DNA from 3 places in the Pilimelia columellifera subsp. columellifera genome. Region 3 is predicted to be linked to each of the others. Evidence: riboswitches for the same ligand, from Rfam matches in the RefSeq annotation. Region 3 holds a riboswitch; each other region holds the start of a gene.
What was found. A riboswitch is a leader RNA that binds a small molecule or an ion and turns the genes downstream of it on or off. The one in region 3 is predicted to bind cobalamin.
Positions count from the first base shown of each region.

Region 1: linked by a shared signal. The riboswitch ahead of cobN (cobaltochelatase subunit CobN) and the one ahead of ABD287_RS01255 (ABC transporter substrate-binding protein) in region 3 are both predicted to bind cobalamin.
Region 2: linked by a shared signal. The riboswitch ahead of ABD287_RS15960 ((2Fe-2S) ferredoxin domain-containing protein) and the one ahead of ABD287_RS01255 (ABC transporter substrate-binding protein) in region 3 are both predicted to bind cobalamin.

Region 1 is NZ_BAAARY010000010.1:126,344-136,798, forward strand. Features, by position in the region: gene ABD287_RS12360 (response regulator) at 1-198, shown strand, start outside; gene ABD287_RS12365 (S1 family peptidase) at 280-1,182, shown strand; gene ABD287_RS12370 (PspC domain-containing protein) at 1,248-1,436, opposite strand; gene ABD287_RS12375 (M20/M25/M40 family metallo-hydrolase) at 1,638-2,573, shown strand; gene ABD287_RS12380 (AI-2E family transporter) at 2,591-3,667, opposite strand; gene ABD287_RS12385 (hemerythrin domain-containing protein) at 3,897-4,373, shown strand; gene cobN (cobaltochelatase subunit CobN) at 4,451-8,125, opposite strand; cobalamin riboswitch at 8,159-8,359, opposite strand; gene ABD287_RS12395 (VOC family protein) at 8,462-9,232, shown strand; gene cobG (precorrin-3B synthase) at 9,335-10,455, shown strand, end outside.
Region 2 is NZ_BAAARY010000019.1:29,121-39,575, forward strand. Features, by position in the region: gene ABD287_RS15945 (glycosyltransferase family 4 protein) at 1-43, opposite strand, end outside; gene ABD287_RS15950 (glycosyltransferase family 2 protein) at 272-1,849, shown strand; partial or broken gene ABD287_RS15955 (glycosyltransferase family 2 protein) at 2,570-2,974, opposite strand; cobalamin riboswitch at 3,021-3,249, shown strand; gene ABD287_RS15960 ((2Fe-2S) ferredoxin domain-containing protein) at 3,377-3,832, shown strand; gene ABD287_RS15965 (ABC transporter substrate-binding protein) at 3,822-5,393, shown strand; gene ABD287_RS15970 (ABC transporter permease) at 5,400-6,368, shown strand; gene ABD287_RS15975 (dipeptide/oligopeptide/nickel ABC transporter permease/ATP-binding protein) at 6,365-8,152, shown strand; gene ABD287_RS15980 (ATP-binding cassette domain-containing protein) at 8,149-8,856, shown strand; gene ABD287_RS15985 (hypothetical protein) at 8,876-9,607, opposite strand; gene ABD287_RS15990 (PadR family transcriptional regulator) at 9,604-9,945, opposite strand; gene ABD287_RS15995 (tetratricopeptide repeat protein) at 10,010-10,455, opposite strand, start outside.
Region 3 is NZ_BAAARY010000001.1:248,401-258,855, reverse strand. Features, by position in the region: gene ABD287_RS01275 (hypothetical protein) at 1-819, opposite strand, end outside; gene ABD287_RS01270 (maleylpyruvate isomerase N-terminal domain-containing protein) at 904-1,623, opposite strand; gene ABD287_RS01265 (hypothetical protein) at 1,757-2,164, shown strand; gene ABD287_RS01260 (helix-turn-helix transcriptional regulator) at 2,178-2,405, shown strand; cobalamin riboswitch at 2,492-2,674, shown strand; gene ABD287_RS01255 (ABC transporter substrate-binding protein) at 2,835-4,409, shown strand; gene ABD287_RS01250 (ABC transporter permease) at 4,406-5,380, shown strand; gene ABD287_RS01245 (ABC transporter permease) at 5,377-6,225, shown strand; gene ABD287_RS01240 (ABC transporter ATP-binding protein) at 6,222-7,835, shown strand; gene ABD287_RS01235 (class I SAM-dependent methyltransferase) at 7,841-8,587, shown strand; tRNA gene ABD287_RS01230 (tRNA-Asp) at 8,749-8,825, opposite strand; tRNA gene ABD287_RS01225 (tRNA-Glu) at 8,849-8,924, opposite strand; gene ABD287_RS01220 (polysaccharide deacetylase family protein) at 9,094-9,948, opposite strand; gene ABD287_RS01215 (MerR family transcriptional regulator) at 10,003-10,455, opposite strand, start outside.

The DNA of each region.
Region 1 (10,455 bases), on a different contig from region 3:
CGAACGATCACCGTACGGGAGGAGGAGGTGCTCAAACTCGTCGCCGAGGGCCATTCCTCCCGCGAGATCGCCGAGCTGTTGTTCATCAGCGTCAAGACGGTGGAGCGGCACCGCACCAACCTGCTCCAGAAGTTGGGCCTGCGGGACCGGCTCGGTCTCGCCCGATACGCCATCCGGGTCGGCCTCATCGAGCCCTGAGCTGGCCGTCCGGGGAGTGAACCCTTTCGATGGGGCGCCCGTGGTGTTGGGGGTGAACCGCCCGCAACTCTCGGAGGACCCATGAGACGCAGCCATGTGCTGATGCTCTGTGCGACCGCGACAGCCGTGACACTCGTCGCGTCGGCGGTGACCGCCTACGCTGACACGGCGGCCGCGCCGCCCGACCCGGGGGCCCCGGCGATCGTCGGGGGCACACCGGCGGCCGAGGGCGCCTACCCGTGGATGGCGCACCTGAGCATGGGGTGCGGCGGAAGTCTCATCTCCCCGGACATTGTGCTCACCGCCGCGCACTGCTTCAGCGGTACGTCGGTGAATGTCACCGCGTCGATAGGCAAGGTCCGGCACACCGCCGGCGAGAAGATCACCGCGACGCAGGTCCGCAAGGGCGCCGGCCCTGAGGAGTCCGACTGGGCGGTGCTCAAACTGAGCAAGGCGTCGACGGCGACGAGTTTCGCCAAACTGCCGGCTGACGGCAGCCTCGACGCCTCGCCCAAGTTCCGGGCCATCGGCTGGGGCGCGACGTCCGAGGGCGGCCGCCCCTCGGAGGCCCTGTTGCAGGTCGACGTGCCGCTGGTGCCCGACGCCCAGTGCGGCGCGGCCGCCGCTGTGGAGATCTGCGCCGGCGACCTGACCAACGGCGGCATCGACACCTGCCAGGGCGACTCGGGCGGCCCGCTGCTCGTCGGCGACGTGTTGGTCGGGCTGACCAGCTGGGGTGAGGGCTGCGCGCGTCCGGGCCAGCCTGGCCACTACGCCCAGGTCAGCGTCATGCTCACCGATATCAGGGCGGCGATCGCCGAGTTGGGTGGCCAGCAGCCGTCCGGCGACGATACGCCGGCGCCAGCGCCGACTCCCACGCCGACCCCGGACGGGCCGCCGAGCCCGTCGGCGCCGGGTCAGCCGAGCCCGTCCGAACCGAGCCCGTCCGAGTCTGACCAGACCTCGCAGCCAGCCTCGGAGTGACCTGGCCTGTCCGTGGCCGTGGGAGCGGCGCCGGGGCGCAGGCGACGCGCCCCGGCGCCGGCCGGTCACTCGTTCGGGACGATGATCCACATCGCGATGTAGAGGACGAACTGCGGTCCGGGCAGCAGGCAGGACAGTAGGAACAGCAGCCGCATCACCGTCGGGGGCATGCCGAACCGGCGGGCCAGGCCGGCGCAGACGCCGGCGATCATGCGGCCCTGACGGGGCCGCGTCAATGGCGGTCTCGTGCTCATCTGTTGCCTCCTTCATCGGCGAGCGCAGCTCAGGCGCGTCGCTGTCGGTAACACTAGGCTGGGCCCGCCATGCCCGCAGCGGGCGGCTAATTCATCGACAGTCATCTCTTTCGTTCGCGGCGGTCCGGGCGTACGGTCAGGGCGCGGCCGGCGCCCTCCGCGCCAGCCGCTCCACATCCCCCAGCTGCGGAGTGAACCCAGATGCGGTATCGCGCGCTCGCCACGCTCACCTTCACCGTCGCGCTGGGCGCGACCACCGTCCTCTCCGCGTCGCAGGCCAGCGCCGATGCCCCGCGGCCGGACGTTTCCACCGCCACTGGCCGCGTTGTCGACCCTCCGGTCATCGTCGACGACGCCGCCATGGCGCACATCCGTGCCCTGCAGAAGATCTCCGACGAGAGCGGGGGCAACCGGGCCCACGGCCGCCCCGGTTTCAAAGCGTCGGCCGACTACGTCAAGAGCACCCTGGACGCCGCCGGCTTCCAGACCACCCTGCAACCGTTCACCCACGCCGGCGCCCAGGGCTGGAACGTCGTCGCCGAGTGGCCGCACGGCGACGCGAACAACGTCATGATGATCGGCGCCCACCTGGACAGCGTTCCGCAGGGCCCGGGTATGAACGACAACGGCTCGGGGACCGCCGCCGTGCTGGAGAACGCGCTGACGGTCGCCAAGAGCAACCTTCGCCCGGAGAAGCGGATGCGCTTCGGTTTCTGGGGCGCCGAGGAGGTCGGGCTGGTCGGCTCCAAGTTCTATGTGCAGAGCCTGGCCGCGGCGGACAAGCAGAAGATCAAGGCATACCTGAACTTCGACATGGCTGGCACCCCGAACACCAAGGCGTGGGGGATCTACCAGGAAGGCCCGGACCTCAGCGCGGGTTTCAAGGCCTTCTTCTCGTCGAAGGCTGTCAAGACCACCACGATCAACCCGGCCGGCAGGTCCGACCACAGCTCGTTCAGCGCTGCCGGCGTCAAGGTGACCGGGATCAGCTCCGAGTCGAATCTCAGTAACCTGGAACCCTGCTACCACGCCGCCTGCGACCGGGCCGCCAACGTCGACCCGAAGGTCCTCGGCCTGGGCGCCAACGCCATCGCCACCGTGTTCTGGAAGCTCGCCGGCGCCAAGACCGTCAGCTGATGGTCTTCTGACCTCACCTACCCGGTTCCGGAGTGTTGGCGAAGCGTCTGCGCCACCCGGTAGGTCGCCGCGGTGAGCGGGACCGCCACCACAGCGCCGGCGATCCCGGCCAGGACGGTGCCGGTCGCGATCGCGATCAGGATGACCGCCGGGTGCAGGCGCACCGCCTTGCCCATGACCAGCGGTTCCAGCAGGTAGCCTTCGGTCTGTTGGACGGCGATGGTCGCCGCGAGCACCAACAGGGCGTCGGTGGGGCCGTTGGCCACCAGCGCCACCAGCACGGCGGCCGCCCCCGCCAGCGTCGCTCCGAGGATCGGCACGAATGCGGCAGTGAACGTCAGCAGCGCCAACGGCAGTGCCAGCGGCACGTCCAGCAGCACCAACGCCAGCCCGATGCCGAGGGCATCGACGGTGGCGATGATGACGGTGCCGCGGATGTAGCCGGTGAGCACCTCCCAACCGGACGTCGCGGCGCGGTCGAACGCCTGCTGGCGGTGGCGCGGCGCCCGGTCCAGCAGCCAGGCCCACATCTGCGGGCCGTCCTTGAGCAGGAAGAAGAGCAGCACCAGGGCGAGCAGTGCCGTGCCGAGCGCCTCAGCGGCGACCAGGGCGCCGCTGGCCAGGCCAGGGACGGTGGCCGTGGCCGCCTCGCCGAGCTGGCGACTGAGTTCGTCGAGCTGACGTTCGGAGATCGGAAACGGGCCGGTGAGCAGCATCCGGCGCACCTCGCCGAGGCCCTGCTGGAGCTGGCGCCGTAGGTCGCCGAACTGTCCGGCCGCCTGCCGCCCGATGAGGATCAGCGGGGCCAGGAACACCACGAGCAGCACCAGCACCGAGGTGAGCGCCGCCAGACCCGCCGGCACACGCATCCGCTCCAGCCTGACCGTCAGCGGTTGCAGCAGGGCCGCGAGCAGCAGCGCCGCCACCACCGCCACCGTCACCGGCGCCAGTCGCGCCAACGCCCAGCCGACCAGGAGCACGCAGCCGGCGATGAGCAGCGCGGATCCGGCGGTGAGGGCGGCTACCATCAGCCCATGGGGGACGCGCGCGGCGACCGCCCGGGCAGCCGTCGCCTCGTGCTCGTCGTCGGCCATCGACCTGGACTACCCTGCTGGAAACTGCCCAAACCATCATAATCATGGCCGCATCACCGGTATGGGACCACGCGACGACGTCCCGCGCTTCTACAGTGGTCCGATAGCAGGGGCTCATGGATCACCGGCGGCATGCATAACTCCCTGACGGGACGGGTATCGCGACGGTCGAGGTCGTCGGCGCACGCCGGCGCCTCGAAGGGCGAGGCCAATCAGGGAGGTTCACATCATGGACGGCATCGTGCTGCTCAAGGAAGACCACAAGCTGGTCGAAAGCCTGTTCAAGGAGTTCGAGAAGAAGAAGGACTCCGCGACGCCGGACCAGAAGAAGAAGCTGGTCGACCAGATCTGCGCCGAGCTGACCACCCACGCGTACATCGAGGAGACAGTCTTCTACCCGGCTGCCCGGTCGGAGATCCCAGACACCACCGAGCATGTTCTCGAATCGGTCGAGGAGCACCACGTCGTCGCCTGGCTGATGTCCGAGCTGCGGACCCTGGACCCCTCGGACGAGTCCTACGACGCCAAGGTGACGGTGCTCATCGAGAACGTCCGGCACCACGTCGAGGAGGAGGAGAAAGAGTGGTTCCCGGAGGTCCGCAAGGCCCTCGGCCGCAACGCCCTGGTGGAGCTGGGCGAGCAGATGGCCAAGGCCAAGCCGGACGCCCCGAGCGACCCGCTGGCGCTCCAGTCGGCCAGGTCCTGACCCGCGTCCGGCCCAGGTCCCGCCGGCCGCCCCCCGCCGAAGCCGTCGCGCTCGGCGGGGGGCGGCCGGCCGTAGGCTCAGGCGCCGTCGTCCTCCAGGTCGCCCTCGGTGGACAGGTACAGCTCCTGCAACGCCGCCAGCGTCTCCGGCTCCGGGTGCTCCCACATGCCGCGGTTCGCGGCCTCGATGAGCCGTTCGGTGATGCCGTGCAGCGCCCACGGGTTCGACTCGCCGAAGAACTTCTGCATCGCCGGGTCCAGCGCGTACGTCGCGGACAGCTTCTCGTACATCCAGTCCGCGACGACGCCGGCGGTGGCGTCGTACCCGAACAGGTAGTCGACGGTGGCCGCCATCTCGAAGGCGCCCTTGTAGCCGTGCCGCTGCATGGCTTCCAACCAGCGCGGGTTGACCACGCGGGCCCGGAACACCCGGGCGGTCTCCTCGTGCAGGCTGCGGGTGCGCACGGCGTCGGGGCGGGTGGAGTCGCCGATGTACGCCGCCGGCGCCCGGCCGGTGAGCGCCCGCACGGTGGCGATCATGCCGCCGTGGTACTGGAAGTAGTCGTCGGAGTCGGCGATGTCGTGCTCGGCGGTGTCGATGTTCTTGGCGGCGATGGCGATGCGCTTGTACGCGGTCTCCATGTCGTCGCGGGCCGGGACGCCGTCGAGGCCACGACCGTAGGCGTAGCCGCCCCAGACCGCGTACACCTCGGCCAGGTCGGCGTCGTCGCGCCAGTTGCGTGAGTCGATGAGCGGCAGGATGCCTGCCCCGTACGCGCCGGGCTTCGAGCCGAAGATCCGCATGCTGGCCCGTCGGGCGTCGCCGTGCTCGGCGACGTCGGCGGCGATGTGCGCCCGGACGTAGTTGTCCTCGGCCGGCTCGTCCAGTCCGGCGACGAGCTGCACCGCGTCGTCGAGCAACGCCACGACGTGCGGGAACGCGTCGCGGAAGAAGCCGGAGATCCGCATGGTGACGTCGATCCGCGGCCGGCCCAGCTCCGCCAGCGGTACCGGGTCCAAGCCAGTGACCCGGCGGGACGCCTCGTCCCACACCGGCCGCACGCCCAGCAGCGCCAACACCTCGGCGACGTCGTCGCCGGCGGTGCGCATCGCCGAGGTCCCCCACACCGACAGGCCCACCGAGCTGGGCCACTCGCCGTTCTCGGAGCGGTAGCGGTTCAGCAGCGACTCCGCCATCGCCTGCCCGGTCTCCCAGGCCAGCCGGCTCGGCACCGCCTTCGGGTCGACGGAGTAGAAGTTGCGGCCGGTCGGCAGCACGTTGATGAGGCCACGCAGCGGCGACCCGGACGGGCCGGCCGGCACGTACCCGCCGTCGAGCGCGTGCAGGATGTGGGTGATCTCGTCGGTGGTCCTCGCCAGCCGGGGCACGACCTCGTCGCAGGCGAACCGCAGCACCGCGGCGACCTTCTCGTCGCCGATCGCCAGCACTGAGCGGACCACGTCGTCGACGGCGTCGGTAGACCAGGCGCGTTCCTCCATGGCGACGACCAGCTCACGGGCGGTGGCTTCCACGTCGTCTGTCTCGGCCCGGCCAGCTGAGCCGTCCTCGACCAGGCCCAGGGCCTCGCGGAGGCCCGGCAGCGCGGCGACCTTGCCCGCCCACATCTGCTTGGCCCGCAGCATCGCCATGACCAGGTTGATCCGGGCCTCGCCGACCGGCGCCGCGCCGAGGATGTGCAGGCCGTCGCGGATCTGCACGTCCTTGACCTCGCACAGCCACCCGTCGACGTGCAGCAGGAAGTCGTCGAAGCCGTCGTCGTCGGGCCGGTCGGTGATGCCCAGGTCGTGGTCCAGTTTGGCGGCCTGGAGCAGGGTCCAGATCTGGGCCCGGATCGCCGGCAGCTTCGCCGGGTCCATCGCCGCGATCGACGAGTACTCGTCGAGCAGCTGTTCCAGGCGGGCGATGTCGCCGTAGCCGTCGGCGCGGGCCATCGGCGGCACCAGGTGGTCCACCAGGGTGGCGTGCGCCCGGCGCTTGGCCTGGGTGCCCTCGCCCGGGTCGTTGACCAGGAATGGGTAGATCAGCGGCAGGACGCCGAGGGCGGCGTCGGGGCCGCAGCCGGCGGACATGCCGACGGACTTGCCGGGCAGCCACTCCAGGTTTCCGTGCTTGCCGACGTGGACGACGGCGTGCGCCCCGAACTCGGCCTCCAACCACCGGTAGGCGGCCAGATAGTGATGGCTGGGCGGCAGCTCCGGGTCGTGGTAGATCGCCACGGGCTTATCCCCGAACCCACGTGGCGGCTGGATCATGATGACGACGTTGCCGCAGCGCAGCGCGGCCAGCACGATGTCCCCGTCCGGGTTGACCGACCGGTCGACGTACAGCTCGCCGGGCGGCTCGCCCCAGGTGTCGAGCATCTGCTGGCGCAGGTCGGCGTCCAGAGTGTCGAAGAACGCCCGGTACTGCGCTGCCGGGATCCGGACCGGGTTCGCCGCCAGCTGCTCCTCGGTGAGCCAGGCCAGGTCGTGCCCGCCCGCGGCGATGAGCGCGTGGATGAGCGCGTCGCCGTCCTCAGCCTCGACGCCGGGGAATCCACCCAGGCCGCCGATGTCGTAGCCGTGCCCGTGCATCGCCCGCAGCAGCGCCACCGCCGACTTGGGGGTGTCCAGCCCGACGGCGTTGCCGACCCGGGAGTGCTTGGTCGGGTACGCCGACAGCATCAGCGCGATCTTCTTCTCGCCGGTGGGGACGTGCCGCAGCTCGGCGTGCCGTACCGCGATGCCGGCCACCCGGGCGGCCCGCTCCGGGTCGGCCACGTAGACGGTGAGCCCGTCGGCGTCGATCTCCTTGAACGAGAACGGGACGGTGATGATCCGGCCGTCGAACTCCGGGATCGCCACCTGGGTGGCGGTGTCCAGCGGCGACAGCCCGTCGTCGTTGGCGTCCCATGCCTCCCGGCTCGCCGTCAGGCACAGGCCCTGGAGGATCGGAATGTCCAGCCTGGCCAGCTCGCCGACGTCCCAGGCGTCGTCGTCGCCGCCGGCGCCGGCGGTGGCCGGCTTGGTGCCGCCGGCGGCCAGGACCGTGACGACCAGCGCATCAGCGCGGCGCAGCGTGGCGAACAGGTCGTCCGGGGCGGTGCGTAGCGAGGCGCAGTAGACCGGCAGCGGACGCGCCCCGCGCGCCTCGACCGCCTGGCACAGCGACTCGACGAACGCGGTGTTCCCGGCGACGTGATGGGCCCGGTAGTACAGGACGGCCACCGTCGGCGCGTCCTCGGCGACCTCGGCGCCGTCGCGCTCCAGCAGGCCCCACTCCGGCGCCTGCGCCGGCGGGGCGAAGCCGAAGCCGGTCAGCAGGACGGTGTCGGACAGGAACCTGTGCAACTCGGCCAGGTTCTCGGAGCCGCCCTGGGCCAGGTACAGGTGCGCTTCGGCTGCCACGCCGGCTGGCACCGTCGAGTGGGCCATCAGCTGGGCGTCGGGCGCCTGCTCGCCGCCGAGGACGACCACCGGCCGTCCGCCGGCCAGCAGCGCGTCCAGGCCCTCCTCCCACATCCGGTAACCACCGAGGATGCGGACCACGACCAGGTCGACGCCCTCGGTGAGGTCCGGCAGGTCGTCGACGGCGACCCGGTTCGGGTTCGCCAGCCGGTATCCGGCGCCGCTGGCGCGGGCGGACAGTAGGTCGGTGTCCGATGTCGACAGCAACAGGATCGTCCGCTGGTCATCGGCGTGCTGGTGGTCAGCGTGCTGGTCGGCGTCGGGTGCGGGCGCGTCGATGCTCATGGCGGCGTTCCTGTCTCGGGGTCCGCGCCCCGGCTCGGTGAGGCGACATGGGCGAGTCTCCTGGCTCCCGGATCGCCGCTCGCCCCGGCCTTCCCGCGCTGGCGCGCCGTGGCCGTCACGCGGGGCTTGCTCCCCGGTCACAGTGGCGGGACCGCGCCGGTCTCACACCGGCTTCCTCCGCCTCATGTCGTGTTGCGGTCTCTACTCTGGTGAACCTGCCCGGCCGAGTCAAGCCAGCTCACGGCGCCGACCGTGTCGGGGCCGTAACCAGTCCGTCCGGTGAACTTCCCGCGGAACCGCCGCGCGATGTCATACCGGCAGGCGAGGATCGGCGGCATGACTTCAACCTTCAAAACCGGCGTCCCGTGCTGGCTCGATCTGGGCGCCACCGACGTTGACGCTGCGGTCGGTTTCTACAGCTCGCTCTTCGGCTGGCAGGCCGAGGACATGGGTCCTGAGAGCGGTCATTACCGCCTCCTGCGCAAGGACGGTAAGCAGGTCGCCGGCCTCGGCCAGGCCACCGATGCCGCCCGGGGCTCATCCTGGGCGATCTACCTCAAGACCGACGATGTGGACGCCACGCTCAACCTGATCGGCAAGCATGGTGGCACGACCGTCGTCGGCGCGACGGACGTCATGGACCTGGGCCGGATGGCGGTCTGCCAGGACCCGGCAGGCGCCTACTTCTCGCTGTGGCAGCCGGCGGCCCACCCCGGCGTCGAACTGGTCGCCAAGCCCGGCTCGCTGGTCTGGACGGAGGTCTACTCGACGGACCGCGAGGCCGTCACTCCCTTCTACGAGGAGGTCTTCGGCCTCCGGCACACCGACAGCGAGCTGCCCGGCGGCATGGTCTACCGGGTCTTCACCCAGGGCGAGGACGGCGTCATCGGCTGCATGCAGATCACCCCGGACATGGGCGGGATGCCCTCGGCCTGGGTGCCCTACTTCGAGGTCGAGGACGTCGACGTGGTCGGTGACGCGGCGATCGCCGCCGGCGCCACCGAGCTGATGCGTGACACGGTGCCCGCCGGGCGCATCGCCTGGCTCGTCGACCCGCAGGGGGCCACCTTCTGCATCATGAAGCCGGACCCGACCTTCGCCATGTGAGCGTTGGCCGGCTCGGACGCCGTCGGGTCCACCGGCGGCGCCCGAGCCGGACCGCGCCCAGCGCCCGACCGCGGCCCGCGCGGCCAGCCGTAGGATTCGTCCGTGATCCTCGAGCCGACCCCGCGCGCCGAGCGGGACAGCTGCCCGGGCGCCCTTCGGGTGCACCCGGCGGCCGACGGGGGACTGGCCCGGGTACGTGTTCCTGGTGGCTGGCTCACCGCAGTCCAGTGGCGGACGCTTGCCGACGCCGCCGCACGGCTCGGCGACGGCCAGCTTGAGCTGACCTCGCGCGGGAACGTGCAACTGCGCGGCCTGAGCGCGGACGCGCCGGCCCGCCTCGCCGTCGCGCTCGTCGACGCCGGTCTGCTGCCGTCCGCCACCCACGAGAACGTCCGCAACCTCCTCGCCTCGCCGATGTCGGGGATCGACAGCGCCGGCGCCGCCGATGTACGCCCAGCCGTGGCAGCGTTCGACGCGGCGCTCCGCGCCGACCCGGCGCTGGCGCAGCTCTCCGGCAGGTTCCTCTTCGCGCTCGACGACGGGCGCGGTGATGTGCTGAGCCTCCGCCCGGATGTCGCCGTCCGGGCGCTCCCCGACGGGACCGTCGCCCTCCACCTCGCCGGCTGGCCAGCGGGAGTGTCCGCGCAGCTGGCCGGCGCCCCGGCGCTCATGCTCGCCGCCGCACACGCGTTCCTCGCCGAACGGGGCGCTCAGGCGGCTGGGGCCTGGCGCCTGGCCGAGCTGACGGACGGGCCGGCGCGGGTGGCGGGACGACTCGCCGCGTCCGGCCGGTGGCAGCGCGGTCCCGCCGACCGACCCGACGCGGCGACGAAACCACCCCGGGCCGTTCCGCCGCGTCCGGCCGCGCCGGCGCTCGGGTCACACCGGCGCAGCGGCGGGGGCCGTGTTGTCGTGGTCGGCGCGCCGCTCGGCCGGCTCACCGCCGCCCAGGTCGCCGCGATCGCCGACCTGCTGTCCGACGATGGTGTGTGCGTGACCGCGTGGCGCTCGGTGATCCTTCCGGCGTCGGCCGACGGCGCGCTGGCGGCGCTCGCCGCGGTCGGTCTCGTCACCGACCAGGCCGACCCGGCCGGTCTGGTCACCGCCTGCGCCGGCATGCCCGGCTGCGCCAGGTCGCTCGCGGACGTGCGCGCCGACGCCACCGCCTGGCTCGCCGGCGCCCCCACCCTGACCGTCCCGGCGCACTGGTCCGGCTGCGCCCG
Region 2 (10,455 bases), on a different contig from region 3:
TCTGCACCCGGGAATCGCCCTCGACGGCGTTGTCGACGAGCATGACGATCCGGCCCCGCACCACAGATCTGCCTCCTTGTCACGGCCGGGAGCTGACCGGCGCGGCGAGCGAAATCGTCGCACTGTAGGCGTCGGCGGCGAACTTCTCACACTGGCGCGATGACGAGCGGACAACGCGAAGATGGCCGTTGCCGACGCCCCTTCATCGACATCTGTCGTGGCTATACTCCGCGTTGCTTCAGCGCCGGACGCTGCCGATGACGAGGACCGGATGGCACACACCCGCGACATGCCGGACGTCACCGTAGTGGCGCCGGTGTACAACACCATGCCGTACCTGCGTCGTTGCCTGGCGTCGCTGGTCGGGCAGAGCATCGGCCACGACCGCATGGAGATCGTCGCCGTCGACGACGGCTCCACCGACGGCAGCGGCCGGGAGCTGGACCGGTACGCCGCCCGCTACCCGGGCCTGGTACGGGTGATCAGGCAACCGAACTCTGGCGGTCCCGCCGGCCCGTGCAACCGGGCGCTGGACGTCGCCGCGGGCCGCTACGTCTACTTCGTCGGCGCCGACGACTATCTCGGCGGGCAGGCCCTGGAACGGCTGGTCGCCGCCGCCGACCGGCTGGACGCCGATGTGGTGCTCGGCAAAGTCGTCGGCGTCAACAGCCGGTTCGTCTACCAGGACGTCTTCGCCCGCAACGCGGACCGGATCGGGTTGGCGGACTCGGCGCTGCCGTGGTCGTTGATGAACGTCAAGCTCTTCCGGCGGGACCTGCTGGAACAGCACGCCATCCGCTACCCCGAGGACATGCCGTTGGGCAGCGACCTGCCCTTCACCCTGGAAGCCTGCTACCGGGCCAGGAAAATCTCAGTGGTCGCCGACTACACCTGCTACCACGCGGTGCGCCGGCTCAACGCCCGCAACATCACCCAGCTCAGCGATGTCGACGCCCGCCTGGCCTGCCTGCGTCGCCTCGTCCAGTTCACTGTGGGCCTCATCCCGGAAGGCCCGGAACGCCGGGCCGTCCTGGCCCGGCTGTTCGCCCTTGAGGTCGCGGTGCTGCTGCGCGACGACCTGGCGCTCGCCGACGACGACACCCGACGCCGTGTCGGCGACACGATCCGCGAACTGGCGGACCAGCACCTGGACGACGCCATCGCCGGGGGACTGGACATCGAGACCTGGCTGCGGCTGCGCGTCCTGCGCGCCGGCCGGCACGCGGCCCTGCTGCCGGTGCTGCGCCACGACGCCCAGGCCGGTGTCCCGGCGACGGTGATCGAGGGTGACCGCTGGTTCGCCGGGTACCCGGGGTTCCGGGCCAGTCCGCCGCAGGCGCCGGACGCCGCCTTCGAGGTCACCGACCGGGCCGCCGACTGGGCGGCCAGGCTCGATGCCACCGACACCGCATGGCGCCGCGACAGCTCCGGCGCCCGGGTGCTGTCGCTCACCCTGCGCAGCCCACTGCCTGATCTGCGGCAGCGGGTGAGCGGACCGGTGCGGGTGGTCGCCGAGGACATCGGCGCCGACGCCGTCGTCGTCGGCGCCGGCGAGGAGACCACCCTGCGCGCCGACCTGCGCCTGCGGGACCTCGTGGCGGCCAGCGCCGAGAGCGGCCAGCGTCGGTCGATCCGGGCGACCATGCGCCTGGGCGACGTGTTCGGCTCAGCCCAGGTGCGGGCTACCGGCCTGCGATCACCGCGCCCGGCGCTCGTCCGGCGTGGTGTGCGTTGCTTCGCGGTCGCGCCCACCCGGGACCAGTCGGGCCAGCTGATGATCTCGGTCGTTCCGGTCACTCCGGGACGCGTTGTGGCGCAGCTCGTTGCTCTGGCGCGGCGCCGGCACTGACGGCGTCGGCACGGAGGGCGTCGCCGCCGGCATCGCCCGCGCGGCCGCATGACGCCCCGGGCCGGCCGGACGCCGTCGCGTCAGCGCCCCGACAGCCTGGTGCGCGTGCCGCAGCGTCGCGTACGCGGGCCAGGCGCCCCAGCGCGTCAGCCGGTGCTTGAGCCCGGTGACGCCCGCGGGGACCGGGTAGCCGTCGGCGGGCAGCCAGCGCCGGTAGTCGGCGACGACGCGATCGAAGAACGCCCGCCGGCTGCTGACCGGGAGCCGCTGCTCGTTGCCGGCGATCACCAGATAGTGGTTGACCATGACCCGGAACAGCTCGCCACGGAACTGGTCGTAGGCGCCTCCGCTGGCGTCCACGGCGGCGAAGACCGCGGCGTACTGGTCGAAGACCTCGAAATGCCGGGTGCTGACGGTGGCGGTGATCCGATCGGTGGGACGCTGCCGGTAGTAGTAGCAGACCTGGTGCAGGACCTCGATGGACTCGGCGGCCATGAGCAACGGGTGACTGTAGGAGCAGTCCTCGTACCAGCCGCGGCGGAAGGACAACCCGGCGCGGTCGAGCAGCTCCCGGCGGACAATCTTGGACCAGGCCGCCTGGGCGAGCCGCAGCAGCTGCGGACGCTCGGCCAGCCGCACCGGCGAGGTCAGGCCGCCGACGACGTCGGCCGAGCGTTGGGCGACTACGCGGCCATCGGGGTGCGCCTCCGCATGATCGACGATGAGCACGTCCGGCCGGTAGTGACCCAGCTGCTGCGCCACCTGCGCGACGGCGCCCGGGGCGAGCCAATCGTCGGAGTCGACGAACCACACGTACTCGCCGCGCGCCTGCGCCAGGCCGGCGTTGCGGGCCGGTCCGAGGCCGCTGTTGACCGGCAGGTGCAGCACCCGCACGCGTGGGTCACAGCGCGCGCGATCGTCGAGGATCGCCCCGCATCCGTCCGGCGAGGCGTCGTCGACGGCGATGACCTCAAGGTCGGCCGGCGCGTGGGTGAGGATGGAGTCGAGGCATTCGTCGAGGTACGCCGCGACGCGGAACACGGGAACCACCACCGACAGCGTCGGCGCCTGTTGGGAACTCACAGGCGTCGACGCTTCCCCATCAGCGGGGTACACCACCAGCATCGATACGTGAACCGCGGTCGAACACTCGCGGTCGCTTCGACGTTGTATGCTTCTGCGCGCCAGCGGTTCGCCTGCTCCCGATGCTCGGGGGTGGGCGTCGTAAGAGGGAACCCGGTGTGAGTCCGGGACTGCCCCGCAGCGGTGAGTGGGAACGACCGCCGTCATAGGCACTGGACGCGACCGCGTCTGGGAAGCGACGGCCAGTAGGCGCGCCAGGTGAAACCGGCTGGCGCTCGCCCGCAAGTCCGAAGACCTGCCGTCGGCGGCACGCGCGCCGTGCGCGTGCCGGTTTCGGGCCTCGTGGGAGGGCCTCGCACCGACGCTCGGCTTCCTGTGCCGCGCCCGTCTGTCGCGCCCTCCACGCCTGGCCCGGATCGTCGGGTCTCGCGAGGGAGAGCGGCAATGACAGTTCTCGAGTTGTCCAGTCAGGACGCCAGCCCGCCGGCTGCCAGGTCAGGTGACTCCGCCAGGGCGAACGGGGACGGCTGCGTCCGGGTGGTCCTGTGCCGGGGCTGCTGCTGCGGCAGCGCCGCGAAGATTCCTGGCACAGATCATGATGGTCAGTTGGCGAGGCTACGGCGCCTGGCGCAGGAACGCCCTGGCCAGGTTCAGGTCCGTACGGCGGAGTGCCTGGGCCCGTGCGAGCAGGCCAACGTGGTGGTGGTGCGCCCATCAGTGGCCGGGCGCCGTCGCGGCGGAAGGCCGGTGTGGCTGGGACTGGTGCGTGATGAGGCTGCCATCGACTTGCTGGAGAGCTGGCTGGCCGCCGGCGGGCCGGGTCTGGCGTCGCTTCCCGCCGCGCTGAGCCTTCAGGTGTTCCCGGCGCCGAAGTCCGTGGGGAGCGACCGTGTCCGTTGAGCGGTTGACGCGCCGGGTCCGCCTGGTGGTGGTGTTGAGCGCGTTGACGTTACTCGGCGCCGGGTGTGCGGGGGTGTCGACAGACAAGCCTGCCGACGCCACGCCGGTCACACAGCTGAGGATCGCGACGAGCTTCGCGATCAGCGACCTGGACCCGTTGAAGAACGGATTCTGGGCGCCGGAGTTCGGGTTCGGCGCGTTGCTGCTCCAGCCGGTGCGCGGCGGCAAACTTCAGCCGTGGCTGTTGGAATCGGCGACGCAGGCCAGCCCGACGACGTGGACCCTTCAGCTCAAGCCCGAACTGGCGTTCCAGAACGGCCGACCCATCGACGCCGCCGCGCTGGTCGAGGTCATGACGTTCCACTTACGGGAGAACACCTCGGTCACGCCGTTGCTGCCCGGGGCGACCGTTGCCGCGACCGGCCCGCTGACGGTCACGCTGACGACGGCGCGGCCGACGTCCTATGTGCCGAGCCTGCTCGCCCACGAGTCGATGTTCCCGATCTTCGACCACGCCGCCTACCAGAAGGCGAAGGGCCGGCCGGCGGAGCTGATCGCGGCGAAGATCTGGTCCGGCCCGTACACGGTGACCGCGTTGACGCCCGAGGCGATGACGTTGGCGCCGACGCCGGGTTACCGGGTGTCGCCGCCGAAGCTGGAGAAGCTGACCGTCCGGTTCATCCCCGAGGCCCAGGCCCGGATCCTGGCGGTGCAGAACGGGGAGGCCGACCTGGCGCTGTACCCGCCGTCGTCGGCCGCCCGGGAGCTGAAGGGACGCACGGACGCGGTGTACCTGAACCAGGACGCCGGCACCGCCGCGGAGGGATTCCAGCTCGTCCTCAACCCACGCACCGGGCCGCTGGCGGACGTGCGGGTACGGCAGGCGCTCCGGTTCGGCATCGACTATGGGCAACTCGCGACGCAGGTCCTCGGTGGCCAGTACGACACCGCGGTCGGCTTCTACCCGGCTTTTCTGCCCTACGCCAAGCGCAACCAGACGTTCGACGCGGTCAAGGCCAGCCAGTTCCTCGACGGCGCCGGGTGGGTTCGCGGCGGCGACGGGACGCGCAGCAAGGGCGGCAAGCCGTTGACGGTGACGTTGCTGAGCTACCCCCAGCAGCCCGACTCCAAGACCGTCGCCGTGGCGCTACAGGCGCAGCTCCGCACGATCGGCGTCGACGTGCAGGTGCGCCAGGTCGATGACATCGCCGCCGCGGCGAAGAACCCCGCAGGTTGGGACGCCGCCGTGTGGGGCAACGGGGCGATCGACTGGACCCAGACCGACCCGGTGACGCCGCTCGTGGCGAACTTCACCCCGTCCGGCGACAACAACTACGGCGGCATCAGGGACCCGCAGCTCAACCGGCTCATCGGCCAGCTCACCGAGACGTTCGACCCGGCCACCCGGGACACGCTGATGGGCGAGGCGCAGCGGATCATCGTCGAGGAGAAGGTCCATAGCCTGTACCTGACCCTCAAACGGGTGCCCGTGGTCGCCGCTCCGAGGTTGCGCGACTATCAGGTGCCACCGGTGGCGCTGCTCTGGGTCGCCGCGTACTGAACCCTGATGATCATAGTGATCGCGCGGCGGGTCGGGCAGGCCGTCGCCACCCTCGCTGTCGGCAGCGTGCTGGTGTGGTCGCTGCTGGCGTTGGCGCCGGGCGACCCGGCCCGGCGGGTGCTGGCCACGAACAACGTCACCAGCCCGACCGCCGCCCAGGTGACGGCCAAACGCGTCGAGCTGGGCCTTTCCGGCCAGCCGGTGGCCCGGTACGGGCGCTGGCTGGCCGGCGCCGCACGCGGTGACCTGGGCACGTCCTGGGTCACCGGCCGGCCGGTCCGCCACGAGCTGGGCAGCCGGTTGCCGGCCACGCTGCGGCTCACCGCCGCCGCGGTCGCGTTGGCGCTGGGCGTGGCGCTGCTGTTGGGCTGCGTCGCGGCTTCGGCGCCGGGCCGGTGGCCCGACCTGGCGATCCGGCTGGCGGCGCTGCCCGCGCTCGTGCTCCCCAGCTTCGTCGTGGGGCTGGTGCTGCTTCAGGTGGTCGTGTTGCGGCTGGCGCAGTTCCGGGTCATCTCCGACGGTAGCTGGAGCACCGTGTTCCTGCCCGCGCTCACCCTCGCGTTGGCCACCGCCGCGACCTGGTCCCGCATCCTGCGGGCCGGGCTGCTCCAGGCCCGTGGGGCGCCACACGTGGAAGTCGCCCGGGCCCGCGGCGCCGGCCGCGCGCGGCTGCTCCTGGTCCACGACCTGCCCAACGCCTTGGTCCCGTTCCTCACCGTCGTCGGCGCCGGGGTCGCCGCGCTGCTGGGCGGCGCTCCGATCGTGGAGACCGTCTTCACCTGGCCCGGTGTCGGTCGCTTCGCCGTACAGGGCATCACCTCCCGCGACCTGCCGGTCGTGCAGGGTTACGCCCTGCTCGGGATCACCGCATACGTCGCCGTCAGCCTGGTGGTCGACCTGATCGCGATGGCCGTCGATCCGCGCACCGCGCCGGCATCGACCCGCCGCGTCCGGTTGTCGCGGAGCGGGCGATGACCGGACTGCTGCGTCACCGCGGAGGCCGGGCCGGAACCGCGCTGGCGCTGGCCCTGGTGGCCTTCGCGGTGTTCGGCCCCGCGCTGGCGACCGCCGACCCTGACCTGCCCGACTACGCCAACCAGCTCGCCGCGCCGGGCGCCGCGCACTGGCTCGGCACTGACGACGCCGGCCGTGATCTGCTGGCCCGGACCATCGCGGGCGCCCGCACCTCGCTCCAGGCGGTGCTGGTCGTCTTCGCCCTGACGACGACGCTCGGGCTGCTTGTCGGTGGCGCGGCCGGTTACCTCGGCGGGATCGTCGACGCCGTCATCAGCCGGGTCATCGACGTCATGCTCGGCCTGCCGTCGCAGATCATCGCCCTGGCGATCGTCGGGGCGCTCGGTGTCGGCGCGGACAACCTGATTCTGGCCATCGTCGCCGCCGGCTGGGCCTACCCCGCCCGCATCGCCCGGAGCGCCACCCTCGGCAGCCATACCCGCCTCGACGTGATCGCCGCCAGAATGGCCGGTATCGGGCCGGCCCGCGTGCTGCGCACCCACATCCTGCCCGGAGCGTTGGCGACGGTCGTGGTTGCCGCCACTGCGACGGTCGGTGAGACGGTGCTGGTGCTGGCCGGGTTGTCGTTCCTCGGCCTCGGCGCCCAACCCCCGACCGCCGAGCTCGGCCAGATGCTGGCCGACAGCCAAGGCTCCCTCGTCAGCTCACCATGGCTGCTCATCGGGCCGACCGTGATCATCGCGCTCACCGTCACGGCGGCCATGTTGCTCAGCGACGCCCTGCGCGACGTGCTCGACCCACAGCCCACCGAGGTCCGTGCCCGGACCGCGCCGCCAGTCGCGGTCCGGGCGCCCGCCACCGTGACGGACGCCGTCGCCCTGCGGGTCACCGACCTGGCCGTCACCTACTCTGACGGCGCCCGTGCTGTCCGCGGCGTGAGCCTGACGCTGCGCTCCGGGCAGTGTCTCGCCGTCGTCGGCGAGTCCGGATGCGGCAAGACCACGCTCGCCCGAGCCGTCTTGCGACTGCTGCCCCCGGCCGCGACCATCACCGGACACGTGCAGGTCGACGACCAGGACATCCTCAACCTCGACGCCCCCGCGATGCGCCGGGCCCGCGGCCGCGCCATCGGCTACGTCGCCCAGGACCCGTATGCCGCCTGCGACCCTCTCCACCCGGTGCGCCACCACGTCACCGAGGCATGGCTGGCGCACCGCCGACGCCCCGACAGGTCGACCGTGACCGGACGGGTCGCCGATCTCGGTGTCCAACACGCGCGAGAGCGGCTCGCCGAACGCCCGCACCGCTGGTCCGGCGGCATGCTGCAACGCGCCACCATCGCCGCCGCCACCGTCCACCAACCGGCGCTCACCGTCGCCGACGAGCCGACCAGCGCCCTCGACGCGGACCTCTCCGACGACGTACTGATCACGCTGCGCCAAGCGAGCCAGGCGGTGCTGCTCATCAGCCACGACCTGCGCCTGGTCGCCCGACACAGTGATCACATCGCCGTCATGTACGCCGGCAGGATCGTCGAGACGGGAACGACCGGCGACATCCTGGACAACCCCCGCCACCCGTACACCAGGGCACTGCTCGCCGCGACGCCCCCTGTAGAAGGGCCACCCGCACGATCCCTGCCCGGCGCCCCGCCGAGCCTGGCTCACCACATCGACCCAGGCTGCGCATTCGCCCCGCGATGTGTGGAAGCCCGCAGCATCTGCCACGACCGTGAGCCCGTACTCGTCGGCGGTGTGGCCTGCTTCAACGGCGACCAGCGATGAACGCCACCGCGGAGCCGGCCGTCGTCTCGGCTGACTCGATCACCCGCAGGTATCGCACCACCCACGGCGACATCACACCCGTCCACGAGGTCAGCCTGGCGGTGCGCCGCGGCGAGATCCTCGGGATCCGGGGGCCCTCCGGGTCCGGGAAGTCGACGCTGCTGCGGTTGCTCGCCGGAATGGAGCGACCGGACAGCGGGCAGCTGCGCTACCGCGACCGGGCCGCCTGGCCGGCGCGCTCCCGGACGGCACGCTACCCGCGGGCCGGCTACGTCATGCCGATCTTTCAGGACCCTTCCGCCAGCCTCGACCCGCGTTGGCCGATCTGGCGTACCCTCACCGAGCCGCTCACCGCCTCTGGCAACCCCGGCCGCGCCGCGCTGCGGGCCACCGCGCGGCAGTGGCTCGACCGGGCCCGACTCGGCCACCTCGACCCCACCGCCCGGCCTGGACAGATCTCCGGCGGGCAACGCCAGCGCGTCGCCCTGCTCCGCGCCCTCATCGCCGAACCCGCGCTCATCGTCGCCGACGAACCGACCGCCCGCCAGGACGTCATCACGGCCGCCGCCATGAGTGAGCTGCTCACCAACGCCAGCCAGTCCGGGACGGCCATCATCGTCGTCAGCCACGACACGACCTGGCTGCGCGGCATCGCTCACCACGTCCTGCCTCTTTGGATCGGCTCGCCGAACTCGGCGGGATGACTGCCCAGGCGGCTGCGGGTCAGCTGTCGGACACGCTGAGCCAGCTCAGAAGACCGCCGACCGCGAATCCCACCAGCGCCGCTGCCGCCACCACCCGCACCTGCCGTTTCGTGGACACCATGCGTACGGGCGCGCCAGTTCTCGGGTCGATCGGCCTTGCGGCCGCGCGCTGCCTGAAGGCAAGTGTCCAGCCGACTACCACGCAGATCAGTCCGAGCGCCGTAGCCAACCATCCGGGCAGTGCGAACAGTCTGATGGGTAGCCAACGGGGCACGCCCAGGAAGACCAGGCCACCGCCGACGACATACAGCAGGAGGGCGCCGCCGAGCCACCAACCGCGTTCGTCGGGGGCGCGGCGATCAGGCGAGGTGGTCGAACGCCGCTGGGCCCGCAGCAGCCAGGGAAACAACGCGACCAGCCCGAGGAGCGGCAGCACCGACAGCATGTGGCCCAGCGTCACCACCACGAACGGGGTGGTCGCCCAACCGATCCCGTACGGGACCGTGAGCATTCCCAACCCTACGAGCAGGGTGCTGATCCAGATTGTCGCCAGGCGCCGCCCGGGTTTCCGTGGCCGCGCAACGGCCAGGCGGGCGGCGTAGGCTGCGGGATCGCCGAACGCCTCGGCGGGAGTGGCGCCGCTGTCCGCGCAGTGGGCCCGCGCCTCCGCCAGCGCCTCACCGATCGCCTTGCCCGGCACATCGTGCAGCGCCAGCTGGGCTGTCAGTCTCTGGTACCACTGGTCCGTCACGACTGCTCCTCGTCGCTGGTGAGTGAGGCGACGATCGCGGCGAGGCGTTGCCACCGGTTCCGCCGCGCAGCGAGCGTCGACCGCCCGGTGCTGGTGAGGGAGAAGTACTTTCGGCCGGGGCCGGATTCGCTGAGCTGCCACTGGGCGGTGACCAGTCCGTCGGCTTCCAGCCGGGCCAGCAGGGGGTACAGGGTCCCACCCTTGATCACGCCGAGCCCGGCCTTTTCCAGGCGCTGGCTCAACGCGTAGCCGTATGTCGGGCCGTCCCTCAGCGCCCCGAGCACGCTCAGCCCGAGAGCGCCCCGCAGCCACTCCGCTGGAAACCCCTCATCATCCACAAGCTACATAGTATGGCAATCTAGCTAGCATCACCATCCACAGTAAGCGCTGCCAAGCGCCCAGTTACAGGTCCGTGCCATCAGGAACTGCGCCTAGCTCTCTCAGCTGCTGTTGTACGCCTTCTCGCTCGGGGCTGCGCAGTTCGGTGAAGATTTCCAGCGCGTCCTGCCACGATTGTCGCGCCAGGTCAGGGGAGCCTGCGGCCCGGTGGGTCTCGCCGAGATGGGTCAAGGTGAGCGCCAGGTAGTACCGGTGGCCGAGGACGCGGTAGAGCCGGAGCGCCTGGTGGTAGCACCGGACCGCCTCGGTCAGATCACCGAGATGGTGGAGTGCGAAGCCGATGCTGTCCCAGGCGTCGGCTGCGCCGTCGTCATCGCCGATCTCGGTCATCAGACGCAGCGCCCGCCGGCAGTGGGTCTGCGCCTCGGCGTGATCTCCGAGCAGGGCGTGTAGCCAGCCGAGCCCGTTCATGATGCGTCCTTGCAAGTAGCTGTTGCCGGCCGAGGTCG
Region 3 (10,455 bases):
GAGCACCGCGATCACGAACGCGATCCAGACGGCGATACGCAGCAGCTGTCCGGTCCAGTTGCTCGACAGGCTATTGAAGAAGGGAATCAGTGCGACGAGCCCCACAACCAGGGGCGCGGGGACACGTCCGGGCAGCGCGGCCGGCGACCGCCGCCAGCGCGGCAGGCGGGCGAGCGTGATCACGACAGCTGCGATCACCAACGCGCCGGCGAGTTGACCCGGGGCGGCAGTGAAGCCTTTGCGACCGTCGTCGTCCAGGAAGATCATGGCGCTGCCGAGGAGGTACACCGGCGCCATCGCCACGAGCGCGCCTCGGCTGAGCCACGGCCGATCACGGTAGGCCGGCGGGGCGAACGCCTCGACCAGCGCGATCGGGGCGGCGATGCTGAGCGCGATGTGGTTGCCCACATAGTCAAGGACCTGGGAGAGGCTGACGCCGATCACCGGAACGCTGGTCCGGGCGGCTTCTGACTGCGTCGCGTCGAATTGTGTGTCGTCGAGGTAGTCGACGTTGAACAGGCTCTGGTCGACCACCCCCGCCTGGATGACGCCGAAGGCCGCGGCGAGCAGAATGATCGCCGGCCACCCGCCGCTCCACCGTCGGCTGACCTCACGGATGATCAACGCGGCCATCCCGTAGAAGGTGGCGCCAAAGAGGACGAGGGTGGGGTAGTAGGTCACTGGGTAGCCGCCCCACGACGCTTCCGCCATCCACGGCGCCAACGCAGCGAGCGACACCCCACAGGCAACTCGGACGAGGACGGACGAGCTACGCGCGGCTTCTTCCGCCACAACGCCGCCGCCATCCACACCAGTCATCTACCGACCCCCAGCCATCGACCCTCATCAGTGCTGCGGGACGCTACCTCGCCCGGCGAGGTGGAGCGGTCCGCACGTCCGGTCTCACACAGCCAACGGTCGGGCCGGTGGGGCGAACACCACCATCGCTTGGAGGAATCGCTCCGGGTCACCGGACCAGGCGTAGGCGCGGAGCTGCTCCAGCGACCTACGGCCGATCAGGGCCCGAGCCAACTCGAAGACAGGCGCTCGAACCTCCGCTGTGGGCTCACCGGCGCCGAGCACCCAGCTTCCGCCGTCGGTCGCCCGCGCCACGAGCGCCGGCAGGTCCGCCGGCCAGCCTTCGCCCTGGCCGCTGATCCACCCGCGGGTCAGCGCCCGCGCCTGCACCTCCACCACGGCCACCGCGCCGCGCGGGTCCGGGGCGGGGCTCTCGCCGAGCGCGCCGTGTAGGTCGTACAGGTGGTGCCAGGCGTCCATGGCGACCCGCGCGAAGCGGGCGTCGGCCAGGGCCTGCGCCATCGCCGACGCTCTGCCGTGCCACTCGTCCAGCAGTTCGGACATTGACCGGCTGCGGCGCTCGTCTACCTGCCGGGAGGTCCAGGTGGGTCCGGGCGCCCCGTCGAGCCGGCGGTCCAGCACGTCGGCGCACACTCCGGCGAGGTGCGCGACGGTGTCCCGCACCGTCCATTCCGGAAGAGCGGGCACCTCGACGGCGCCGCGTGCGTCGTCGAGGTCGCGCGTCAGGCGGTCGACTCGCCCGACGCAGCTCAGGTACAGGTCGCCGAGTGGGTTGTCTACGGAGGTCGGCCTAGCGTCGGGCATGGCGCCAGCCTGCCGTATCGCGCGGCCCGCGCCAAGGCGCCCCGCTGCCCGTTCCAGTGGTGGCGGTGTCAGGATTCCTCCGATCGTGTCAGGTGTGCTTGACGTAATGGAAGGAGAACCTTACATTCAAGCCATGAAGGCAGAGACACAACAAGGTCAGGTGGCACGCGCGGCCCGCCGCGCTGTCCTCGTCGACGGACTGCCAGTGGCCACCCTGGGCGCGGTGGCCCTGGCGCTTGGCAGCAACCCCGACCAGAGCCCCGGTCAGCGAGCGTGGTGGATCACGACGACCGCCGCGTTCAGCCTCGCCGTGGTGTGGGTTCTGCTGCGGGCGTTCCGTCGCGCGGACGAGTACCTACGCAGGGTCCAGTTGGAGAGCATGGCCGTCGCGTTCGCCGCGGTCCTCGTGAGTCTGCAGGTGGCGACTCTGCTCGACGCCGCTGGCGTTGTCGCCATCCACCAGGTAACCCAGCTCATCATCATCGGCGGGTTGGCGATCTGGCTGGGCATCGCCGACCTACGCACCCGCCTGCGCCGCTGAGAAGAGTTAACCAGTGCGAAACCGATTACGTGAACTACGCGCAGGCCGTCGGTGGAGCCAGGCGGACCTGGCCGACCGATGCCAGGTCTCCCGGCAGGCCATCAACGCCATCGAAACCGAGCGGCACGATCCCAGCCTGCCGCTGGCGTTCACCATCGCGGACGTGTTCGGCCTGAGCGTCGAAGAGGTCTTCCAACCCGAGCGGACCAGCGCCCCCGGCGATCCCTCACAGTCCGGATAAGACCGCCGGAACGAGACGTCGGGTGATGATGCCGCGGCGAAGGGATCATCACCCCGGTGGCGGGTGACACACCTCGGGGTCCCCGAATGTCGGGGAGTGGCTGTTAGGGTCAGTGCCACGATGAGGCAGGGAAGCCGGTGTGAGTCCGGCACGGTCCTCGCCACTGTAACCGTGGAGTGAGCCCCACCATCGCCACTGGCCGCGCGGCCGGGAAGGCGGGGCACGCGTTGATGCGGAGTCAGGAAACCTCCCATCGTGATTCGCCGCTGCTGACTCCACGAAGGATGGATCACATGGTCGCCAGTCTGCCCGTGCTTACCCGCGCCTGAGCTCGCCGCCTCACCCCCCGTCCCGCCGCCCACCACGCCCCGGTCGCGCCATCGCCGGCGCGCCGCGTCCGTGCGCCCGCTCACGCTTCCGGGAGATGCCATGACAAGCCGACCCAGCCGCCGCTCCCTCCTGCGGGGCGCCCTCGCCGGCGCCATCATCCTGGGCGCACCGGGACTGGCCAGCTGCCGGTCCACGACCGCCGCCGCGGGTGGGCCCGCCGGCGGACCCCCACGCCGCGGCGGGAACCTGCGCGTCGTCGTCTCGGGAGCCAGCACCACCGACGACGTGCTCGACCCGCACCTGGCGGGCTCGTGGGGCGGCGGCGCGGTGGCCAAGAACGTCTTCGACCGGCTGGTCGCCCACACCAACGAGCTGACGCTGCGGCCGCGGCTGGCCGAGCAGCTGGCGCCCAACGCCGACGGCACGGTGTGGACCATCCACCTGCGCAAGGGTGTCAGGTGGCACGACGGGAAGCCGTTGACCGCCGACGACGTGCTGTGGAGCGTCCGGCGGATCCTGGACCCGGCCAACAAGCTTCCCGCCGCCGCTGACCTCCAGATGGTCGACATCGCGAAGTCCCGCAAGGTCGACGACCTGACCGTCGAGCTGCGGATGAAGCAGCCGACGGCAGACCTCGGCGCGCTGTTGGCCGGCTGGTACGTCTACGTCGTCCAGAACGGCGCCAGGAGGTTCGACAGGCAGCACCCCCCGGTCGGCACCGGACCGTTCCGCTTCGACAGCTGGTCGCCGGGCGAGCGGACCCGCCTGGTGCGCAACGAGCACTACTGGGAGCCTGGCCAGCCGTACGTGGACAGTGTCGAGATCCTGCTGGCGGTGGAGGCCGACGCCCGGCTGAACGTCTTCCTGTCCGGGCAGGCCGACATCGTCCACGAGCTGTCCTACGTGCAGGCCAGGGCGCAGCAGGGCAGCTCCGCGATGGCCCTGCACCCGTCGCCGGTCGGCACGTTCCACTCGTTCAACATGCTCATCGACCGGGAGCCGTTCACCGACCCGCGGGTGCGCGAGGCGCTCAAGCTGGCCGTCGACCGCAAGGCCATCGTGGACTCGGTCTTCTTCGGATACGGCGAAATCGGCAACGATCTTTACGGCAAGGGCGCCCCCAACTACGCCGACGGCATTCCGCAGCGCCCGTACGACCCCGAGCGGGCGCGGGCCCTGCTGCGCGAGGCGGGCAAGGAGAACCTGACGGTCACCCTGCACACCGCCGAAGTCAACCCTGGGTACGTGCAGTCGGCGCTGCTGTTCGCCGAGCAGGCAAAGAAGGCCGGCATCACCGTCGAGGTGGCCAAGTCGGCCCCGGATTCGTACTTCAGCGACGTCTACCGGAAGCAGCCGTTCACCCAGACCGGCTGGGGCAGCTACGCGCTCGAGTGGTTCTACGGTCAGGCGCTGCTGGCCGACGCCCCGAGCAACGAGACCGCGTGGCGGCGGCCCGCCTGGGACAGGGCGTTCGCCACCGCGCGCGGCACGCTCGACCCGGCGCTGCGCAGGCAGCGGTACGCCCAGCTCCAGCAGGAGCTGTGGACCGATGGCGGGTACATCATCCACTCGTACGCCAAGTGGCTCGACGGCGTGAGCCCGCGGGTCGGCGGGTACGTCCCGGCGACGGTGGCCACTGACGACTGGTGCAGTTACCGCGGCGTGTGGCTGTGACCAGCTACGTTCTCGGTCGGCTGGCCGCAGCGGCCGGCGTGGTCTGGGCGGCGTCGGTGGCCATCTTCGCCGCGATGCAGTTGCTTCCCGGCGACGCCGTCGACGTCATCTACGCCAAGGGCGCCGGGTCGGGAACGGTCTCGCCGGAGCAGAAAGCTCAGCTACGCGCAGAGCTGGGCCTGGACCGGCCGGTCGTCGACCGGTACGTCGACTGGATGTCGGGCGTGCTGCGCGGCGACCTCGGCCGGTCGCTGTTCTCCGGTCGGGAGGTCACCGAGATCGTCGGCGCCCGCCTACCCAACACGCTGGCGCTGGCCGCCGTGGCCGCGGTCTGCCTGGCGCCGCTGGCGATCGCTCTCGGCGCGTGGGCCGGCGCCCGCGCCGGGGCGGCCCGCGACCGGGTGATCAGCATCGGGTCAGTGACGCTCGGCTCGTTGCCGGAGTTCGTCACCGCGACGCTGCTGATCGCGGTGTTCGCGTTCGCGTGGCCGGTGCTGCCGGCGGTGTCGCTGGTCGCGCCGGGAACGAGCCCGCTGCTCACGCCGGAGGTTCTGGTGCTGCCGGTCGTCACCCTGTTGGCGGTGATGGCGCCGCAGACCATCCGCATGGTGCGCGCGCAGATGGCCGAGGCGATGACCTCGCCGTACGTGCGGATGGCCCGCCTGCACGGCATCCCGGAGCGGCGCATCGTCACCCGGCACGCCCTGCGCAACGCGCTCGCCCCGGCGATGCCGCTGCTGGCCGGCAGCATCACCTGGCTGGTCGGCGGAATCGTCGTCGTCGAGACAGTGTTCAACTACCCGGGCGTCTCGCAGGACCTGGTGCGAGCGATCGCACAGCGCGACCTGCCGTACGTGCAGTCGGTGACCCTGCTGTTCGCCGTGGTCACGGCAACCGGCTACCTGGCGGCCGACCTCGCGGTGGTGGCGCTGGCGCCGAGGTTGCGCACGACGCCCGGGTGGCGCCGGTGACCCGATCCTGGGTGACCCGGGGCGCGCTCGGCGTGCTGGGGCTGCTGGTCGCCGCGGCCATCGCCGGCCCATGGCTGGCCCCGTACCCGCCCACCGACGTCGTCGGCGCGCCTTTCGCGCCGCCGGGACCGGGCGCCCCGCTGGGCACCGACTACCTCGGCGGCGACGTGGCCAGCCGGCTGCTCCACGGCGGCCGGACGGTCATCGGTCTGGCCCTGGCGGCCACGGCGCTCGGCCTGTTCGCCGGCGCCGCCGTCGGCGTCGCGGCCGGCCTGTCCGGCCGTGCCGACGCCGCGCTCATGCGTCCGATCGACGTGCTGTTGGCCGTCCCTCCGTTCCTGGTCCTGGCGGTGCTGGCCGCCGGCTCCGGTCGCGGCATGCTGGTCGTCGTCGGCGCGACCGCGCTGGCGAACGTGCCCGGCATCGCCCGGGTCGTGCGGGCCGCGGTGCTGGAGACACGGACCCGGGGGTACGTGGAGGTGGCGTTGGCGCGCGGTGAGTCGTGGCTGTCGGTGGCCGGCCGGGACATCCTGCCTAACATCGCCGCGACCATGTTGTCGGATGTCGGCTCGCGTGTCAGCGCCGCCATCGCGATGGTGGCCGGCGCCAACTTCCTCGGCTTCGGGCTACAGCCGCCAACTGCGGACTGGGCGCTGATGGTGGCGGAGAACCGATCCGGGCTGGCATTGCAGCCGTGGGCGGTGCTCGCCCCGGCCACGGCCATCGCCGTCCTCACCATCGCGGTCAACATTGGCGGCGACCAGCTCGCCGCCCGGCTGCGTGGCGCCGCTGGGCGGCGGCGGTTCCGGCCCGCCGCCGACGACGTCCCGGCGGCGGCGCGATGAGGGCCGCGACAAGCGTGCCGGACCGGGTCGATACCCGGCCCGCTGTGGCGGTGGAGGGGCTCTGCGTGCAGACCGCCGCCGGCCGGCCGATCGTCACCGACGTGTCGTTCTCGGTGGCCGCCGGGAACATCCTCGCCGTCATTGGCGAATCAGGCTCGGGCAAGACGACGACCGCGCTCGCGCTGCTCGGCTACGCCAACCCGGGCACCGTCGTGGTGGCCGGCACGGTCATCGTCGCCGACCGGGTCATTTCGGGCCGTCCGGAACGGGAGACCCGACGACTGCGTTCGACGCTGGTCAGCTACGTGCCGCAGGATCCGACGCAGGCGCTCAACCCGGCCCGCCGCGTCGGCAAGCAGCTCGCGGAGATCCTGCGCGCCCACGGGCATCGCGCCGACGCTGGCGCCGTGATTGGCCGCGCACTGGCACAGGCCCGGCTGCCAACCGACAAGCGGTTCCTACGCCGCTACCCGCACCAGCTGTCCGGCGGACAGCGGCAGCGCGTCGTCATCGCCCAGGCGCTCCTGCTCAACCCGGCGGTGATCGTGCTGGACGAGCCGACCACCGGCCTGGACGCGCTGACCCAGCAGGAGGTTGTCGCCCACCTCGACCGGCTCCGCGCCGAGACCAACACCGCGTTGGTCTACGTCACCCACGACGTCGCGGCCGCCGCCGGCATCGCCGACCAGGTCGTGGTCATGCACGCCGGCCGGGTCGTCGAGCAGGGTGACGCGGCCACCGTCCTGCGGCGGCCCGCTGCCGCGTACACCCGAGGTCTGCTCGCCGCCGTGCCTGACGCGCGCCGCGTGCCTGACCGGCCGGCGGGCGACGGTGCGGCGCTTGTCCGGGTTCGAGGTCTGACGGCAGGTCACCGGGACGGCCGGCGGGGCGTGGTCGCCGCCGACAACATCGACCTCGATCTGCCCGCCCACTCCTGCCTGGCGCTGGTCGGTGAATCCGGCTCCGGAAAGACCACCATCGGCCGGTGCCTGGCCGGCCTGCACCGCCCCGACGCCGGCGCCCTGACGCTCGGCGGCGAGCCGTTGGCGGCCGAGGCCCGGCGCCGTACCGCCGCCCACCGCCGGGACATCCAGCTGGTGTGCCAGTCGCCCGGCGAGTCGATGAACCCGCGGCGCACCATCGGCGCCGAACTCGCCCGGGTCCTTCGCCACCACCGTGTCGCCGCCCGCGCCGCGATCCCCGGCCGGATCGGCGAGCTGCTCGACAGCGTCCGCCTGCCGCGGGCCATGGCCGATCGGTACCCGGCGCAGATGTCCGGCGGGGAGCTGCAACGGGCCGCCATCGCCCGGGCCCTGGCCGCCGAGCCGCGAGTGCTCGTATGCGACGAGATAACCTCCGCCCTGGACGTGTCCGTCCAGGGCGGCGTCCTCGAACTGCTCGGGGACCTGCGCCGCGAACGAGGACTGGCGCTGCTGTTGATCACCCACGACCTCGGTGTGGTCGCCGCAGTCGCCGACACCGTCGCCCTGCTGCGCCATGGCCGGATCGCCGTACACGGCCCGACCCGGCAGGTGTTGCACGAGGATCCGCACCCTCTGGTGCGGCGGCTGCTTGCCGCCACACCCCACCTCACCGACGAACGGAGCTGACCATAGTGGACACCAACACCGCCCGGGCCTGGCTGGCGCGCTGGGACGCCCAGCAGGAGCACTACATCGCCGACCGCGAGGAGCGGTTCACCGTCATCGCCGACCTGGTCGCCTCCGCCACAGCGAACCAGCCCCAGCCCAGCGTCGTCGACCTCGGCTGCGGCCCAGGCTCCCTGTCGACCAGGTTGGCCGAACGGCTTCCGAAGGCGACCATCGTCGGCGTCGACACCGACCCGCTCCTGCTCGCGCTGGCCCGCTCCGCGCACCCGGACGCCCGCTGGGTCGACGCCGATCTGACCGCCCCCGGCTGGCCGGCCGTAGCCGGCCTCGCCGATCCGATCGACGCCGCCGTATCCACCACCGCGCTGCACTGGATCGCCGAGGACGACCTAGCCGGCATCTACCGCGAACTCGCCGATCTCATCCGCCCCGGCGGGATCTTCGTCAATGCCGACCACCTCTACGACGAGCAGTCGACTGTCGGGGACCTCGCCGAAGCCATCTCCGAGGCCCGCGCCGAGCGTGCCGGCGTCACCGCCAACGAGAACTGGGAGTCCTGGTGGGCCGCGGCGGCGGCTGACCCCGAACTGGCCGGTCTGGTCGCCGAGCGGGAGCGGCACACCAACAGTGGACACACCGGCAACAGACTCAGCGCCGCCGGCCACGCCCGCCTGTTGCGCGCCGCCGGGTTCGCCCAGGTCGGCGTCGTCTGGCAGTACGGCAACGACACCGTCCTGGCCGCGGTTCGGTAACAGCGTCAGCCGGCTCCTGGGCGGCAGGGCGCACGCGCCCTGCCGCTGGCGTCAGAACCGCTGGCGTCAGAACGAGAGGCAGCAATTTACATTTGCGCAGGTCAAACTGGCTACCAAAGTGCCGTGACCGAGACAGCGCACTGCTCAGAGGGGTGTTACGTTGGCGGTCCTGACGGGACTTGAACCCGCGACCTCCGCCTTGACAGGGCGGCGAGCACTCCAACTGCTCCACAGGACCTTGCTGACCGGATACTTTACCGGTGGTGCCCCCAACGGGATTCGAACCCGTGCTACCGCCTTGAAAGGGCGGCGTCCTGGGCCGCTAGACGATGAGGGCGGCTTCGTCATCATCGCATATGCGATTTTGGCGATGTGCACCAGGAGGTCTACGTCCCACCGGATAACCGGTGGTTTGTGTTGCTCCTGGCAGCCTTGCTCCCGCCCGGCGCTGCCGGAGGCTCGGCCAGCATACGTGATCGCTGTGCCGGTGGCCAATCGGCCTGCGATCACCGTAACGGGACGATGCGCAGCTTGCTCTTGAGCGCCGGGATGAGGGTCTTCGAGGCGGCCACGGTGTTGCTGCGGTCGCCGCCGCCGTCGTGCAGCAGGATGATCCCGGCGGGGCGGGAGTCCCGCAGGACCGTCGCGTGGATCTTCTTGGCAGGGGGTTTCTCCCAGTCGCGTGGGTCGACCGTCCAGCCGACCGAGGCCATTCCCAGCTCCTTGCCGATGCTGATGGCGTCGGGGGTGAAGTTGCCGCCGGGGTGACGGAAGAACGGAATCTTGGCGCCGGGGACGACCTGGCGGATCGCGTTGTTGGTGCGGGTCATGTTGGCGCGGATGGCCTCCGCGGACTGCCGGCCGAGTTTGAACTCGTGGTTCCAGCTGTGGTTACACAACGTGTGTCCCTCGCGCACGATCTGCCGGACCAGGTCGGGGTGCTCCTGGACCGCGGTCCCGACCAGACAGAAGGTCGCCTTGACGCCGTTCGCGCGCAGCAGCGCCAGGACCTGCGGGGTGTGCGCGCTGGGGCCGTCGTCATAGGTGAGGGCCACGCCGTTGCCGCGGGTGGCCAACTGCACGCCGCGGGCGAACGGACCGCTCGCCGGACGTCCGGCGGGCTTGGCGGCCGGGACCTTGGGCGTCACCGGTCGGACGGTCCCGGGCTTCTTCGGCGGTTTCGGCGTCGCAGGGGTGGTGGGGGTGCTGGGCTGCTGCGGCTGGCCGGTATCGACCGGCTGGGCGATCGCGGCCGGAACCGGAGTCTGCCCGGGCCGGCTCGCCCAGCCGTCGACAGCCTGGGCGATGAGCAGCAGGACGGACAGCATCGCTCCGGTCGCTAGCGTGAGACGACGAGTCACGGGAGGCTCCGAGCATCAAGGGGAGCACCACCGTAGCCGGATATTGGCCGGATTTTAAGCGGGTGTTTGGCCCAGGTGCGGGTCGACCGAACAGGCCTTCACCAGCGCCAACGCCTCTACCAGGGTATTTGGTCTGATGATTGTCGGCGAGAGCGTGGCGCCGGCCCAGCCGGGGCCGGCGGCCGCCACCGGCATCTTCGGACCGAGGTCCTGCAACCCTGCCGGGTCAGCCAGCTCCCGATGGTGGGCCCACAGCACTGCCACCGCTGGTCGTAGCCGGCGGACCGCTGCCTGGAGAGCGTGGTGCGGGACCCGGGCGCCAAGCAGCCAGCAGTTGAGGCCGTCCTCGGCGAGCGCCGCCGCCAACGCCTCCAATGGCAGGGTGTGTTGTTCCTCGGCGACGCAGGCCAGCAGGGCGGTCGGGGGCATGTTGGGACGGGGCACGGCGGCGAGCGCCTCGCCAGCGGACCGGGAGACGACGTGTTCGATGTCGACGTAGCCGCCGGT